DNA from 4 places in the Streptosporangium jomthongense genome. Region 4 is predicted to be linked to each of the others. Evidence: predicted binding sites of a transcription regulator. Region 4 holds the regulator's gene; each other region holds the start of a gene.
The links. Region 4 encodes HrcA, which represses chaperone genes, less so after heat shock. Its sites were predicted from a motif close to TTGGCACTCTCNNNNNGAGAGTGCCAA; they were not measured.
Positions count from the first base shown of each region.

Region 1: ACFOYY_RS35970 (FmdB family zinc ribbon protein) is a predicted target of HrcA. The motif match lies at 1,639-1,665, and genes of this name have one in related genera.
Region 2: groES (co-chaperone GroES) is a predicted target of HrcA. The motif match lies at 1,832-1,858, and genes of this name have one in related genera.
Region 3: groL (chaperonin GroEL) is a predicted target of HrcA. The motif match lies at 2,165-2,191, and genes of this name have one in related genera.

Region 1 is NZ_JBHSBC010000048.1:25,969-30,176, reverse strand. It holds gene ACFOYY_RS35975 (MFS transporter) at 1-1,288, shown strand, start outside; gene ACFOYY_RS35970 (FmdB family zinc ribbon protein) at 1,300-1,611, opposite strand; gene ACFOYY_RS35965 (potassium/proton antiporter) at 1,731-3,236, opposite strand; gene ACFOYY_RS35960 (5-formyltetrahydrofolate cyclo-ligase) at 3,297-3,869, opposite strand; gene galU (UTP--glucose-1-phosphate uridylyltransferase GalU) at 3,893-4,208, shown strand, end outside.
Region 2 is NZ_JBHSBC010000032.1:856,876-861,083, reverse strand. It holds gene ACFOYY_RS29425 (FAD-dependent oxidoreductase) at 1-1,151, opposite strand, end outside; gene ACFOYY_RS29420 (MarR family transcriptional regulator) at 1,252-1,764, shown strand; gene groES (co-chaperone GroES) at 1,948-2,259, shown strand; gene groL (chaperonin GroEL) at 2,350-3,972, shown strand.
Region 3 is NZ_JBHSBC010000048.1:185,825-190,032, forward strand. It holds gene ACFOYY_RS36680 (HelD family protein) at 1-189, shown strand, start outside; gene groL (chaperonin GroEL) at 429-2,054, opposite strand; gene ACFOYY_RS36690 (cold-shock protein) at 2,378-2,578, opposite strand; gene ACFOYY_RS36695 (MoaD/ThiS family protein) at 2,969-3,244, opposite strand; gene thrC (threonine synthase) at 3,266-4,208, opposite strand, start outside.
Region 4 is NZ_JBHSBC010000014.1:274,649-278,856, reverse strand. It holds gene ACFOYY_RS15985 (16S rRNA (uracil(1498)-N(3))-methyltransferase) at 16-762, opposite strand; gene dnaJ (molecular chaperone DnaJ) at 796-1,938, opposite strand; gene hrcA (heat-inducible transcriptional repressor HrcA) at 1,951-2,964, opposite strand; gene ACFOYY_RS15970 (hypothetical protein) at 3,160-3,888, shown strand; gene ACFOYY_RS15965 (DUF3097 domain-containing protein) at 3,948-4,208, shown strand, end outside.

The DNA.
Region 1 (4,208 bases), on a different contig from region 4:
GGCGGCGCTCCTGCTGGCCCTCTGGTGGCGGGTGGAGAACCGGGCCAGGGAGCCCGTGCTGCCGCCCCATCTGTTCCGGTCGAGGGCCTTCGGCGTGGCGTCGCTGATCGGCTTCGCCGTGGGCTTCGCGATGTTCGGCTCGCTCACCTACATGCCGCTGTTCCTCCAGGTCGTGCAGGGGGTCTCGCCCACGTGGTCCGGCATCCACCTGCTGCCGATGATGGCGGGCATGCTGGTGACCTCGATCGTCAGCGGTCAGATCATCACCCGGACCGGGAGGTACAAGGTCTTCCCGATCGCGGGCGGCGCGGTCACCACGCTCGGACTCTGCCTGCTCTCCCGGGTCCGGGTGGACATCCCGGTCCTCGAACTGAGCGTCTACCTGCTCGTACTGGGCGTCGGCATCGGCCTGGTGATGCAGGTGCTGGTGATCGTGGTGCAGAACGCCATCGGTTTCGAGGACCTGGGAGTGGCCACCTCGGGGGTCACCTTCTTCCGCTCCATCGGCGGTTCCTTCGGCGTCGCCGTCGCGGGCACGGTCTTCGCCTCACGGCTGACCGACGACCTCGTACGGCTGTCGCGGACCGTACGGCTCCCGCCGGGGGTCGCCACGGCGGTCCAGTCGGACCCGACGGCCGTCAGGAGGCTGGAGCCCGGGGCCATGGCGGCGTTCCTGGCGGCCTACTCGGACGCGATCGCCGGGGTGTTCCTGTACACCGCGCCCGTCGCGCTGGTGGCCTTCGCAGCGGCCTGGCTGCTGCCCGAGGTGCCGTTGCGCGAGACCACCAGGCCCGTGGACCTGGGGGAGTGCTACGGCGCGGTGTCCGCGCAGCGTTCCTCGTTGCGCGAGGTGGAACGCGGGCTGTGGCGACTGGCCGACGCGGACATGCGCCGGGACTACTACCGCCGTCTTGGAGAGACGGCCGGTCTCGACCTGCCGCCGGGTTCGGTGTGGCTGATCGCCAGATTGGGCACCGGGGGCGGTCAGAAAAGCGTGGAACTCGCCGAACGGGCGGGGGTCACGGTCGAGAGGGGCAGGCCGTACGCGGATCTGCTCGTCACGCGAGGGCTGGCCCGCCGTACCGACGGCGGCGGGCGCCTTGAACTGACCCCGGCCGGTGAACGGGTGGCCGGGGCACTTGTCGCCGAGGCCCGCGAGGGGCTGCGGCGGATGATCGACGACTGGGACCCCGCGCGGCATCCAGGGCTTCGTGAGCTGCTGGACAGGCTGCCCCACGAGATGCTCGGCTCTGCCTCCGACCGCCCCCGAGGAGCCGCCGGAGCGTGACGGGTGCCGCGCTAGGAGGCCGCGGGAGCCGGGGTGCCGGCGGCGGCGGGCTTGGACTCGCTCGGCTTGGACTCGCTTGACTTCGACTCTCCGGACGAGCCGGAGGAGGCGGACGTCGAGGACGAGCTCACCGTGCTGGTCGAGGAGGACCTGCTGTCGGTCCGGTAGAAGCCGGAGCCCTTGAACACGATGCCGACCGCGGAGAACACCTTGCGCAGCTCACCGGCACAGGACGGGCACTCGGTGAGCGCGTCGTCTGAGAACTTCTGGACGATGTCGAACTCGTTGCCGCATGCGCTGCAGGCGTACTGGTAGGTGGGCACCGTTCCTCCTCCTTCGATCCGCGCCGTCTGGCACTCTACTGACGCGACTGCTAATGATAGGCAGCCGACAAGCATAAACGCGAGTCGGATCTGTCGCATTCCGGGTGGGAATGAATGGATCAGCTGCCCCGCTCGCCGAACCAGCCCGCCAGCTTGCCCCGGCGGCTGATCGCCTTCATCCTGCGCTCGACCGTTTCCCTGCAGGCCGCGGTCGTCACGATCAGGAGTTGGTCGTCGATCCTGATCCTCGTCGAGTCCGAGGGAACGAACGTCCTGCCGTCCCTGACGATCAGGGTGACCTGGGCGTCGGTCGGCAACCGTAGCTCGAAGACCTCGACGCCGTGGAGCTTGGAGGTCGGCGGCACCTTGACCTGCAGCAGGTCGGCGTTGAGTTCCTCAAGGGGAGCGGACTCGACCTCAAGGTCACGTGCCTCGTCCGGTGTCGACAGGCCGAGGGCCTTGGCGACGAAGGGCAGCGTCGGCCCCTGCAGCAGCGTGTAGACGACGACGATCACGAAGACCTCGTTGAACACGAGTTTCGCGACGCCGTTGTGCACCGAGTTGGCCGCCCAGGGGATGGTCGCCAGCACGATGGGCACCGCGCCGCGCAGTCCCGCCCAGGACAGGAAGGCCTGTTCCCGCCAGTTGAGCCGGTCGATCCGCGCGCTCCTGACGATCAGGGCGGAGACAACGATCGAGAGCGGCCTGGCGACGGCGACCAGGATCAGTCCGGCGACCAGGCCCGGAATGATCGCCGACGGCATCTCGGAAGGGCTGGCCAGCATGCCGAGCATGACGAACAGGCCGATCTGGGCCAGCCAGGCGACGCCCTCGGCGAAGCCCCTCGACGAGGCGCGGTGGGGCATCCGGGAGTTGCCCATGACCAGGGTGGCCAGGTAGACCGCGAGGAAACCGCTGCCGTGCAGGAGTACGGCGCCCGCGTAGGCGACGAACGCCAGCGCGAGCACCGCGATCGGGTACAGGCCGGAGATCGGCAGCGCGATACGGCGCAGCGCGTAGACGCCGAGCGGCCCGACCGCCAGGCCGACGACCGCTCCGACGGCCAGTTCGACGACGACCATGAGCAGTGCCTCTCCCAGGCTGGGGGAGGCGGCGGCGCTCAGCAGCATGACCGCGATGACGGTCGGCGCGTCGTTGAACCCGGACTCGGCTTCGAGGACGCCCGCCAGCCGGGAGGGCAGGGGCAGGCGGCGCAGTACGGAGAACACCGCCGCGGCGTCGGTCGAGGCGAGGACCGCGCCGAGCAGCAGCGAGGTCCGCCAGTCCATGTCGAGCAGGGTGTGCACCGCGGCGGCGACGGTGGCGACGCTCACCCCGACCCCGACGGTCGCGAGCACGAGCGCGGTGGGAATGGAGCGCCGTACGTGGTTCCAGTTGGTGGTCAGGCCACCTTCGGCGAGGATCACCGCCAGGGCGATCAGGCCCATCTGCTGGGCGAGCACCGGGTTCTCGAACTGGAGCCCGAGGCCGGACTCACCGATGAGCAGGCCGAAGGCCAGGAAGATCAGGAGACTGGGAAGTCCGCTGCGGTGGGCGACCCGTACCGCGACGATCGCCGCGATGACGACACCCGCACCGAGAAGCAGCCAGACATCCAACCCCATCCGGTCCCCTCTCTGATTCCAGGGACCATTGTGTCGTATTGGACAGAGTCGTTAGGCACATCAAGGGACAATTCGGGTGATTCCATTTGGTTGCGCGACGTAACGAACCGGTATGTCGTGCGGTTCTCCGGGGACGTCTTCCCGCAGCTCGTTCGCGTAGAGCAGGGCGACCGTGGGCACATTCGGGCCGACCCTGGCCAGGGCCCTGTCATAGGAGCCACCACCGCGGCCGAGCCGCACCCCGGTGGAGCGGTCTACCGCCAGGGCGGGCACGATCACCAGGGCCGCGGTCCTGACGGCGTCCACGCCACGCCGGGTGTCGACCGGCTCCATGATCCCGAAACGCCCGGGGGCGAGGGTGTCGGGACCGTCGTAGACAGCCCAGTCGAGATCGTCGTCCTCACGCAGCACCGGAAGGATCACGGTGGCGCCGTGCTTCCACAGCGCGAAGACGAGCCCGTGGGTCGAGGGCTCGGTGCCGATCGACCAGTAACACGCCACCAGCCCCGCCATCTGGACCCACGGCTGTTCGAGCAGCGACTCCCTCGTCATGACGGAGGCGGTGTGCCTGTCTTCCTCGGAAACCGCGGCGCGCGCGACCCCGATCGCCGACCGCAGCCTCGGCTTGTCCACAACCCCTCCACTATCGTTTTCGTATGGCCGACTTCGATCTCGTGACCAAAGCCGTCGTCCCTGCCGCGGGCCTGGGCACCCGCTTCCTACCGGCGACCAAGGCGACTCCCAAGGAGATGTTGCCGATCGTCGACAAGCCCGCAATCCAGTATGTCGTCGAGGAGGCGGTCTCCGCCGGTCTGCTCGACGTCCTCATGGTCACCGGCAAGAACAAGCGCTCCATCGAGGACCACTTCGATCGAGCCATCGAGCTGGAGGAAGTCCTGGAAGCGAAGGGTGACGACGAACGGCTCTCGCAGGTGCGCGAGCCCGCCGATCTGGCCACCCTCCACTACGTAC
Region 2 (4,208 bases), on a different contig from region 4:
TACGGGATCATCTCCTCCTCGTAGGCGGCGACGGCGTCCAGCAGCGGGGCGCCGTCACGGACGGTGATGAGCCGCCTGGTCAGGAGCATCGCGTCGCGCAGGGCGGTGTTGGCGCCGACGCCCCGCCCGGGGGTCATGGTGTGCACGGCGTCGCCGAGCAAGGTGACGTTGGTGGTCTCCCACGGGTCCACCGGTTCGGAGGTGCGGATGGCGATGGGGAAGCAGCTGCCCGGGTCGGCGGCCCGGAACAGCGCGCGCAGGTCCGGATGCCAGTTGGGCGTCATGTCCAGGACCACCCGTTTGAGGTCCTCGCCGCGCAGGTCCATCACCCCGGGCGGGAACCTGCGGGCCGAGGCGGAGAAGCCCCAGTTGATGTAGTCGCGGGTGTTGTCGTAAAGCAGGCCGGGCCAGCGCGCGATCAGCTCCGCGTCGTTGCCGCCGACGCCGTGCTTGACCTCGCCGTCGCGGTCCCACTTGAACTCCACGACGTGCCAGATGCAGAACTGGCCCTTCGGGGCGAAGGTGGCGGAGATCCCGTTGAAGACCTCCTCGGGCAGCAGCGCCCTGGTCTCCGGGGTCACCGCGACCTTGGCGGAGACCGCGATCACCCCGGTGTCCCTGACCTTCGCGTGCGGGAGGTACTGCCTGCGGACCCTGGAGCCGGTGCCGTCGGCGGCGACGAGCAGGTCGCCGGTGGCCGAGGTGCCGTCGTCGAAGAAGGCGGTCACGGTGCCGTCGGCGCCGTGCTCGTAGTGGGTGAAGGTCTTGCCGAAGCGCACGACGTCGTCCATCCCGGTGAGCAGCACCTGGCGCAGGGTCATCCGGGAGACCGAGCGTTCGCTGTGGACCGGGTCGGTGCTCTCCGGCAGCCGGAAGGAGGCGATCGTCCTGCGCCGTTCGGTCAGCACGTTGAAGTGGGCGGGCGTCCTGGCGCAGGTGGCGGTGTAGGTGTCGAACAGCTCGGGGGGCAGGCACTCGCGGAGCGCCTGGTTGCCCGTCGGGTCGATGCCGACGCGGTAGCCGTGCACGCCGTCGGCGCGGGTGCGGTCGCGTTCGTAGACCGCGACCGAGATCCCGGCGCGCCGCAGGCCGTGGGCCAGGCACATTCCGCCGGTGCCCGCACCGATGACGATCACGTGGAGAGGGGACACGGGTCTCCCTTGGAGGACGGGTCTGGACAGGGGTGTTCTTCTCGAACGCCATGTATCTTGATGTTCGAGGCATATTTAGCTTGATGGTCGAGAGGCTTGAATGTCAAGGGAAAATGGTCCCGCGCATGGGGACGGCGCTCTCAGGGCGGAGCTGGGGCGGGAGGTCCAGGCGGGTCAGACGGCCGTCGACGCCTTCGACGAGGCGGTCGCGATCCACCTCGGGGTGAACAGGACCGACCTGCGCTGCCTGGAGATCCTGGTGCGCGAGGGGGCTGAGGGGAACGTCACACCCAGCGTCCTCGGGACGGGCCTGGGGCTCACCACGGGCAGCGTCACCGCGATGCTCGACCGCCTCGAACGGGCCGGATACCTGACGCGCTCCCCCGATCCCGGGGACCGCAGGAAGGTGGTCGTACGCGCCACCCCCGAGACCCTCGCGAAGGTCGAGGAGCTGTACGGTCCCGTCGTCGAACGGGGGAGGCGGCTGATCTCGGGTTACTCCGACGAGGAGATCCGTTTCGTGCTGGGTTTCCTGCGCGGTTCGCGGGAGCTGTACGAGACCGAGATCGCGCGGGTCAGGGGCCTGCCCGCGGCGGGGCGGCGCAGGGTTTGAGGTTCGCGTACCCAGTGCGGAGGCGGTTCGTGTTGACTGTCAAGGCCTCCTTGCATACTGTTCCGTATTGGCACTCTCCCGGTGAGAGTGCCAAACATACGCGACGAGGCAGGTCTGACACCCGCGACGGCAGACCGCTGGTCGCCTCTTCTAGATCATTCAAATCTGAAGGGGAGGTCCGACGTGACGACCGCCACCAAGGTTCCCGTTAAGCCGCTCGGCGACCGCATCGTGGTCCAGCCGCTTGAGGCCGAGCAGACCACTGCTTCCGGTCTCGTCATCCCGGACACCGCCAAGGAGAAGCCGCAGGAGGGCAAGGTCCTCGCTGTCGGCCCTGGCAACTGGGACGAGGACGGCGACAAGCGCATTCCGCTCGACGTCAAGGAGGGCGACGTCGTCCTCTACAGCAAGTACGGCGGCACCGAGGTGAAGTACGGCGGCGAGGAGTACCTCGTGCTCTCCGCCCGCGACGTGCTCGCCATCATCGAGAAGTAACCGACACTTCGCAGAGATGACGTATCGAGCCCCGGGTCGCGCGAGCGCCCGGGGCTTTGATGCGCCGACGTGCTTTCAGAGAGGACCACAATGCCCAAGATCCTGTCCTTCGAGGAGGACGCGCGCCGCGCTCTTGAGCGTGGTGTCAACGCCCTCGCCGACGCGGTCAAGGTGACCCTCGGCCCCCGTGGCCGCAATGTCGTCATCGACAAGAAGTTCGGCGCGCCGACCATCACCAACGACGGTGTCACCATCGCGCGTGAGGTCGAGCTGGAGAAGCCGTACGAGAACCTCGGCGCCCAGCTCGCCAAGGAGGTCGCGACCAAGACCAACGACGTCGCCGGTGACGGCACGACCACCGCGACCGTCCTCGCCCAGGCGATGGTCCGCGAGGGCCTGCGCAACGTCGCGGCCGGCGCCCAGCCGCTGTCCCTCAAGCGCGGCATCGACCTGGCCGCCAAGGCCGTCAGCGACAAGCTGATCGACTCGGCCAGGCCGGTCGAGGACAAGAAGGAGATCGCCCACGTGGCGACGATCTCCGCGCAGGACGCCAAGATCGGTGAGCTGATCGCCGAGGCGTTCGACAAGGTCGGCAAGGACGGCGTCATCACCGTCGAAGAGTCCAACACCATGGGCCTCGAACTGGAGTTCACCGAGGGTCTCCAGTTCGACAAGGGTTACCTTTCGCCCTACATGGTGACCGACCAGGAGCGGATGGAGGCGGTTCTCGAAGACCCCTACATCCTGATCAACCAGAACAAGATCGCTTCGGTCGCGGACTTCCTGCCGCTGCTGGAGAAGGTGGCGCAGACCAAGAAGGCGCTGCTCGTCATCGCCGAGGACGTCGAGGGCGAGGCCCTGGCCGTCCTGGTCACCAACAAGATCCGCGGCACCTTCACCTCGGTCGCGGTCAAGGCCCCCGGCTTCGGTGACCGCCGCAAGGCCATGCTGCAGGACATCGCCATCCTCACCGGTGGCGAGGTCGTCAGCGAGGAGGTCGGCCTCAAGCTGGAGCACGTCGGCCTGGAGGTCCTCGGCACGGCCCGCCGTGTCGTGATCACCAAGGACAGCACCACGGTCGTGGACGGCGCGGGCGACGCGCAGGCCATCGCCGACCGCGTCAAGGAGATCAAGCTCGCCATCGAGCAGTCCGACTCCGACTGGGACCGTGAGAAGCTCCAGGAGCGTCTGGCCAAGCTCTCCGGCGGTGTCTGCGTGCTGAAGGTCGGCGCGGCCACCGAGGTCGAGCTCAAGGAGAAGAAGCACCGCCTTGAGGACGCCATCTCCGCGACGCGCGCCGCGATCGAGGAGGGCATCGTCTCCGGCGGTGGCTCCGCGCTCATCCACGTCTCCAAGGTCCTCGACGACCTGGGCCTGTCCGGTGACGAGGCGACCGGTGTCGCCGTGGTCCGCAAGGCGCTCATCGAGCCCGCCCGCTGGATCGCGGAGAACGCCGGCCTTGAGGGCTACGTCGTGACGACCAAGGTCTCCGAGCTCCCCGTCGGTCAGGGTCTCAACGCCGCCACCGGCGAGTACGGCGACCTGATCTCCCAGGGCGTCATCGACCCGGTCAAGGTCACCCGCTCGGCCGTCCAGAACGCCGCCTCCATCGCCGGCATGCTGCTGACGACCGAGGCCCTCGTGGTGGACAAGCCCGAGGAGGAGGCTCCGGCCGCCGCCGGGCACGGCCACGGTCACGGCCACGGCCACTGATCCGCTTTCGCCGTACGGCCCGCATCTCTCACCGGATGCGGGCCGTTTCGTTTTCCGGTAAACCGAAACGTGCCTCAAAGCGTCATGCGAGGATGCGCGTAAGGAGTAAACTTTCATGTGACCAATGGCCGACATAATCAGCGGTCCAATGAAATATTCCTTCAGGCGCAAAGCCTTACTGTGGTCGATTGATTACGCCCCGTTATCACCCTCTCAATGTGACCAATCCGTAGCCG
Region 3 (4,208 bases), on a different contig from region 4:
CACCGGCTCCTGGTGATCCCCGCGAGCCTGGCCAAGGGCCTGGAGTACGACCACGTCATCGTGGTCGAGCCCGCCGACATCGTGGCCGCGGAACCACGCGGCCTCGCCCGTCTCTACGTGGTTCTGACCAGGGCGGTGACCTCGCTGACCGTCCTGCACACCGGCGACCTGCCCGCCCAGCTCCGCTGACCGGTTCCCCCGGCGTGCCGTGAAAGTCCGTCCGGCCGAAAAGGCCACCCCTCCCGAAGGCCCTGGCGGCCGGAAACGTCCGGTCTCCGAACGCGGCGGCCGTGAAACGCACGCCCGGCCCGGGTAAAACACCTGGCCGACCGGAAAGGCCCGCCTTACGGGCCGGTGAGAAATCGGGTGGAAAACAAAAAGGGGCGACCCCGACACCTCGGGGTCGCCTCTTTTGGGAAAGCTCCGGACTAGAAGTCCATGTCGCCGCCGCCGGGAACGGCGGGAGCGGCACCGGCCTTCTCGGGCTTCTCGGCGATGACGGCCTCGGTCGTCAGGAACAGCGCCGCGATCGAGGCGGCGTTCTGCAGCGCCGAACGGGTCACCTTCGCCGGGTCGATGATGCCCGACTCGAACAGGTTGACGTACTCGCCCGTGGCGGCGTTCAGGCCCTCGCCGGGGGTCAGGTTGCGCACCTTCTCCACCACGACGCCGCCCTCAAGACCGGCGTTGACCGCGATCTGCTTCAGCGGCTCCTCAAGAGCCTTGCGCACGATCGCAGCACCGGTGGCCTCGTCCCCGGCCAGTTCGAGCTTGTCGAACGCCTTGGCGCCGGCCTGCAGCAGCGCCACGCCACCGCCGGGCACGATGCCCTCCTCGACGGCCGCCTTGGCGTTACGCACGGCGTCCTCGATGCGGTGCTTGCGCTCCTTGAGCTCGACCTCGGTCGCCGCACCGGCCTTGATGACCGCCACGCCACCGGCCAGCTTGGCCAGGCGCTCCTGCAGCTTCTCGCGGTCGTAGTCGGAGTCGGTGTTGTCGATCTCGGCACGGATCTGGTTGACCCGGCCCGCGATCTGCTCGGCGTCACCGGCACCGTCGACGATCGTCGTCTCGTCCTTGGTGACGATGACCTGACGAGCGCGGCCGAGCTGGTCGAGCGTGGTGGACTCCAGCTTCAGACCGAGGTCCTCGCTGATGACCTGGGCACCGGTCAGGATGCCGATGTCGCCCAGCATGGCCTTGCGGCGGTCGCCGAAGCCCGGAGCCTTGACGGCGACCGAGCGGAACAGGCCGCGGATCTTGTTGACGACCAGGGTCGCCAGCGCCTCGCCCTCGATGTCCTCGGCGATGATCAGCAGCGGCTTGCCGGCCTGCACGACCTTGTCGAGGACCGGGAGCAGGTCCTTGTTCGCGGAGATCTTGGAGTTGACGACGAGGACGTAGGGGTCGTCGAGGACGGCCTCCATGCGCTCCGGGTCGGTCACGAAGTAGGGCGAGATGTAACCCTTGTCGAAGCGCATGCCCTCGGTGAGCTCAAGCTCAAGGCCGAAGGTGTTGCTCTCCTCGACGGTGATGACGCCTTCCTTGCCGACCTTGTCCATCGCCTCGGCGATCATCTCGCCGATCTGCGGGTCACCCGCGGAGATGGAGGCCGTGGAGGCGATCTGCGCCTTCGTCTCCACGTCCTTGGCCAGCTTGGAGAGCTCCTCGGAGACACGCTCGACGGCGGCCTCGATGCCCTTCTTCAGGGACATGGGGTTGGCGCCCGCGGCTACGTTGCGCAGGCCCTCGCGGACCAGCGCCTGAGCAAGCACGGTGGCCGTGGTGGTGCCGTCACCCGCGACATCGTCGGTCTTCTTGGCGACTTCCTTTACGAGCTCGGCCCCGATCTTCTCCCACGGGTCCTCAAGCTCGATCTCCTTGGCGATGGAGACACCGTCGTTGGTGATCGTGGGGGCGCCCCACTTCTTCTCCAGCACGACGTTGCGGCCCTTGGGGCCGAGGGTCACCTTGACAGCGTCCGCGAGCTGGTTCATGCCACGCTCGAGACCGCGCCTGGCGTCCTCGTCAAACGAGATCATCTTGGCTGCCATACGGCTAGACCTCCCAAACACAGGGTGGCTTGCACCAGACCGAGGCGACGCCCGCGACGGCATACGGGCCCGCGACTCCGTTCGGCGGGCCCCATCGTCTCGATCCAGGTTTGGCACTCTCCAATGAGGAGTGCTAACCACTGTTTAGCACTCTCCCCCGACGAGTGCAAGCCAAGGACCTTTGACCTGAGTGTCAGCTTAGGCGAAGGCCCGGCCCGCCGATGGGAGCGACGAGCCGGGCCGACATGCCGAGGGCGATCCGCGCGAACTGCGCTGCCGCGGGATGCGCCAGCGGGTTCCCGACGAGCTGACGGAGGACGAGATCAGACCGTCCGGACCGATTCCGCCTGAGGTCCCTTCTGTCCCTGCGTGATCTCGAACTCGACCCTCTGGCCCTGTTCGAGCGCACGGTAGCCATCCATCATGATCGCGGAGTAATGGACGAAAACATCCTTACCACCGTCTACCGCGATGAAGCCGTAGCCCTTGTCCGCGTTGAACCATTTGACGGTGCCTTGCGCCACTTCCGACTCCTCTTACTGGGCTTGAGGACGTCGCCCATTCCTCTCGCGAGGTCCTCAATCTCCGAGGCGGAGACATCGCCTACGTCGATCGCCCTCGACCATACCTGTGAGAGCCCGTGGGGCAACAGAGTCAACCAGCAAACTACCGCTTTACGGACGCATTCAACACGCCAACATAGTTTTGCTATCACTACTAGTTAGTTAAATATTACATTATGTCTTCGCACAAAAATGTGAGCTTGCATCACAAAAGACGACACCCGCACGCGGCCAGGCCGGTGCGGGTGTCGTGAGGGTGTTCTAGGGGCGCCGTTCCATGACAGTGGACGACATCGGGCCCCGGGAGGCCGCCCAGGGCCCGCCCAGGGCCCCGCGCGGCCTCCGCCGGGATCAGCCTCCGGCGACCGCCGGAATGATGGAGACCTGAACGCCGGACGGCGTCACCGTGTCGAGGTTGTCGGCGAAACGGACATCCTCATCACCGACATAGACGTTCACAAAACGGCGAATCTTGCCCGTTTCATCGAGAATACGGGCACCGATCCCGGGGAAGTCGGCGTCGAGCTTCTGCAGAACCTCACGCAGGGTCCCGCCCTCGCCGTTCACCTCGGCCGCGCCGCCGGTGTACGTACGGAGAATCGTCGGAATCCGTACAGAAACACTCATAATTCAGTACCTTTCAGAGCTCTAGGCGACGACAGCGCGGAACGCGTCGAGTGAGGGCCGGATGACAGCGGTGGGACGTGCCTGGTCAGCGACCGCGTCAAGGGTCTTCAGGCCGTCACCTGTGTTGAGGACCACGGTCTCCGCGTCGGGGTCGAGCCGACCCGACTCGACCAGCTTGCGCAGCACCCCGACGGTGACACCGCCCGCCGTCTCGGCGAAGATGCCCTCCGTCCTGGCGAGCAGGCGGATGGCGTCCACGATCTCGGGGTCGGTGACGTCCTCGACCCCGCCGCCGGTGCGCCTGGCGATGTCGAGCACGTAGGGCCCGTCAGCCGGGTTGCCGATGGCCAGCGACTTGGCGATCGTGTCGGGCTTGACGGGGCGGATCACGTCGTGGCCCGCCTTGTAGGCCGCGGAGACCGGGGAGCACCCCTCGGCCTGGGCGCCGAAGATCTTGTACGGCGTGTCCTCGACGAGACCGAGGGCGATCAGCTCCTTGAACGCCTTGTCGATCTTCGTGAGCTGGGAGCCGGAGGCGACCGGGATGACGATCTGGTCGGGGATCCGCCAGCCGAGCTGCTCGGCGATCTCGTAGGCCAGGGTCTTGGAGCCCTCGGCGTAGTAGGGCCTGAGGTTGACGTTGACGAAGCCCCACTTGTCGCCGAGCTCGTCACCGATGAGCTCGGAGCAGAAGCGGTTGACGTCGTCGTAGGTGCCGTCGATGCCGATCAGCTTGCCGCCGTACACGGAGGCCATGACGATCTTGCCCTGTTCGAGGTCGGCGGGGATGAACACGCAGGCGTCGAGCCCGGTCCTGGCGGCGGCGGAGGTCACCGCGCCCGCCAGGTTGCCGGTCGAGGAGCAGGACAGGGTGTGGAAGCCGAAGTTCCTGGCCGCCTCGACGGCGATGGCGACCACGCGGTCCTTGAAGGAGTGCGTGGGGTTGCCCGAGTCGTCCTTCACG
Region 4 (4,208 bases):
CCCCGGCGAGCCCCGTCACCAGCGGCCGGTACGGGCCTGTAGCACTGCCGCGGCGGCGACGCCCGCCGTCGAGGTGCGCAGCACCGTGGGCCCGAGCAGCGCGGCCACCGCCCCCGCCTCACGGAAGGCGGCGATCTCCTCCTCGGTGACGCCGCCCTCGGGACCGACGACCACGACGACGTCTCCGATGTCGCCGTCGTCCCCTGCGGGCAGGGGAAGGGTGGACAGCGGCGTGGCGGCCTCCTCGTGCAGCACGACGCCGAGCGCGGCCTCCGCCAGCAGGGCGGCGACCCGGGAGGTCGTCGCGGGTTCGGTCACCTCGGGCAGCAGGAAGCGCCGGGACTGCTTGCCCGCCTCCCGCGCGGTCGAGCGCCAGCGGGCCAGGGACTTGGCCGCGCGCTCGCCCTTCCACTGGGTGACGCACCTGGCGGCGGACCAGGGGACGATCACGTCGACCCCGGCCTCGGTCATCATCTCGACGGCCAGCTCTCCCCTGTCGCCCTTGGGCAGGCCCTGCACGACGACCAGGCGGGGGCGCGGCGGCACGACCTCGTAGCGGCGCAGCACCTCCACCCGGAGCGAGTCCTTGCCCGCGTCGAGCACGACGCACTCGGCGACCGCCCCCGCGCCGTCGGTGAGGTCGAGCCGCTCCCCCGTCCGCAGCCGCCGTACGGCAGCCGCGTGGCGGCCCTCGGGGCCGCCGAAGACGAACTCCCGCCGGGCCAGGTCACCCGGCTCCGCCAGGAAGACCGGAACCGTCATCGGCCCTCACAGGCCCCGCGGGCGCCCGCCGGATCAGCGGCCATTGAAGGCGTCCCGCAGGCGGGAGAAGAAGCCCTGCTGGCCGGGGGCGAACTTGCCGGGCGGGCGTTCCTCGCCGCGGAGCCTGGCCAGCTCGCGCAGGAGCTCCTCCTGAGCCTGGTCGAGACGGGCGGGAGTCTCGACGTTGACGTGGATCAGCAGGTCTCCCCTGCCGGTCTCGTTGAGGCGCTGGATGCCCTTGCCGTACAGCGGGATGGTCTGCCCGGACTGGGTGCCGGGGCGGACGTCCAGCTCCTCGGCGCCGTCGAGTGTCTCCAGCGTCAGGATCGTGCCGAGCGCGGCGGCGGTCATCGGGATCTGCACGGTGCAGTGCAGGTCGTCGCCGCGGCGCTCGAACGTCTCGTGGGGGCGCTCGACGATCTCCAGGAACAGGTCACCGGGCGGGCCGCCGCCGGGACCGATCTCGCCCTCGCCGGCGAGCTGGATGTGGGTGCCGTCCTCGACTCCCGCGGGGATGCGGACCTTGATGGTCCGCCGGGTGCGGACCCGGCCGTCGCCGGAGCACTCCTGGCAGGGGTTGCGGATGATCGAACCGAACCCGCCGCACTGCGGGCAGGGACGGGAGGTCATGACCTGGCCGAGGAAGGACCGGGTGACCTGGGAGACCTCGCCGCGCCCGTGGCAGACGTCACAGGTGTCGGGGTGGGTGCCCGCCGCCGCGCCGGAGCCGGTGCAGACCTCGCACAGGATCGCGGTGTCGACCACCAGCTCGCGGGTCGTGCCGAAGGCCGCCTCCCGCAGGTCGAGTTCGACCCTGATGGTGGCGTTGCGGCCCCTGCGGGCCCGCGAGCGGGGACCGCGCCCCGCGCCGCCGCCCGCCGCGCCGAAGAAGGCGTCCATGATGTCGCTGAAGGGGAAGCCGGCGCCGAAGCCTCCGGCGCCCGCGCCGCCCGAGGAGAACGGGTCGGCGCCCATGTCGTACATCTGACGCTTGTTGGGGTCGGACAGCACCTCGTAAGCCTGGGTGATGTCCTTGAACCGCTCCTGGGTCTCAGGGTCGGGGTTCACATCGGGATGCAGCTCCCTGGCCAGGCGGCGGTAGGCCTTCTTGATCTCCTCCGCGCTGGCGTCGCGCCGCACCCCCAGGGTGCCGTAGTAGTCACTCTTAGTAGCCACTTAGTTGACCTCTTAGGATGCAGCCAGGATCTGGCTGACGTAGCGTGCCACCGCGCGCACCGCGCCCATCGTGACCGGGTAGTCCATACGTGTCGGACCCAGCACACCGAGCCGGGCCAGTTGCTTGCCACCCGAACCGTATCCGGCGGCGACGATGGATGTGCCCTGGAGACCCGTGTAGGGGTTCTCCGAGCCGATGCGCACCGTCAGCGCCGACAGGTCCGAGGTCTCACCGAGCAGGCGCATGAGCACCACCTGCTCCTCCAGGGCCTCCAGCACGTCGCGGAGCCCGACGGTGAAGTCGGCCCCCGCGAGATTGGCGGCCCCGGCGAAAACGATCTTCTCATCATGCCGGTCCACAAGGGACTCAAGCAGGACCGAAAGGATGGTGGCCGCGACGGGCCTGTCCTCGGCTGGCAGCCGTTCTGGCAGGTCGGCGACCATGTCGGGAACACTGGCCAGCCCGCAGCCGTCCAGGCAGGCGTTGAGCACCGCGCGCAGGTGCGCCACGCGGTTGTCGTCGATGACCTCCTGCAGCTCCACCACGCGCTGCTCGACCCGCCCGGTGTTGGTGATGAGCACGAACATCAGGCGGTGCTCGTTCAGCGGGACCAGCTCGACGTGGCGGACCTTGGAGTTGGAGATCGTGGGGTACTGGACCACGGCGACCTGACGGGTCAGCTGGGCCAGCAGCCGTACCGTGCGCATCACGACGTCGTCGAGGTCGACGGCGCCCGCGAGGAAGCTCTCGATGGCCCTCCTCTCCGCGCCGGACAGCGGCTTCACCTGGGAGAGGCGGTCGACGAACAGCCGGTAGCCCTTGTCCGTCGGCACCCGGCCCGCGCTGGTGTGGGGCTGGGCGATGTAGCCCTGCTCCTCCAGCACCGCCATGTCGTTGCGGATGGTCGCGGGGGACACACCCAGGTTGTGACGCTCCGCGAGAGCCTTCGAGCCGACCGGCTCATTGGTGGACACGTAGTCCTCGACGATGGCGCGTAGGACCGCCAGCTTGCGGTCGTCAACCAACGTGCTCACCTCCTACCTGCGCTCGGACGGGAAACGCCAGGTCTGGCACTCGGTGTTCCCGAGTGCCAAGTGTACGGCTCCAGCCCGGGGGGTGCGATAACACGGCACCAGGATGGGCGGGAGCGGGTCCTGGAGCAAGCCATTGTCAAGTCAGCTGCTATCGCTATCCAAGTGGTAAGGGCCACAATTAGGTATATGTCCAATGATTTCGGATCCCCTTCGGGTTACGGCACCCCCCAGCAGCCGTACGGCCAGCCCCACCAGCAGCAACAGCAGTACCAGCAGGGCGGCCCCTCCTTCGGCTACCCGCCCCCGGGATACGGCGCCCCCCAGGGCCCGCCGCCGAAGGTGAAGCCCAGCGTCGGCTGGATCGTCGGCGTGTGGCTGCTCTTCGTGCTGAGCGTGATCATTGGCTTCGTCGGTTTCGCGGGCGGTCTCTTCAACGCGGTCACCGAAGCCGCCCCGACCTCCTCCTTCGGCCCCGACCAGAAGACGACCGTCAGCATCGACCCGGCGAACAAGCCCGCCATCTACGTCGCCGCGGCCAAGGGCACGAACTTCGAGTGCCAGATCGAGGGCGCCCCGGGAACCGTCAAGCTCCAGCGGCCGAGCTTCCAGCAGACCGTCACCGCCGACGGGCAGCTGTGGGAGCTCGCCCTGCGGATCGGGGTGGACAAGGCGGGCGACTACCCGATCACCTGCACCACCTCGGGCGGGGTCGACGCCAAGTTCGGCGTGGGCAAGGAGATCGTGGCCGACTCGGTGATCAGCGGCACGCTGATGCTGTTCGGCGTGCCGGGGATCGGGTTCCTGCTGGCCGTCATCGTGACGATCGTCGTGCTGGTCAAGCGCAGCGGCGCCCGCAAGCGCCAGGCCGCGGCCGCGGCGGCCCAGTGGGGACAGCCCGGAGCCTACGGCAGGTGAGGCCCGCTCTTTGCTACCGTCCCACGTGATCCCCTGCGAGAGGTGGCTGACGGCCGGTGATGTACGAGCGTGACGTGCTGGCGGGAAACTGGCGTCGTCCCCTCAAGGGGAAGATCCCCCAGGTCCCCGCCGAGCCCGACATGGTCGTCGAGGACGCCGAGAGCGGCTTCTGCGGCGCCGTGGTCGCCTGCGACAAGGAGGCCGTCACCCTGGAGGACCGCTTCGGGCGGCGGCGCCTGTTCCCGCTCGACCCGGCCGCGTTCCTCCTCGAAGGCAGGACGGTGACCCTGGTACGGCCCGCCGCCGCGTCTCCGGGCTCC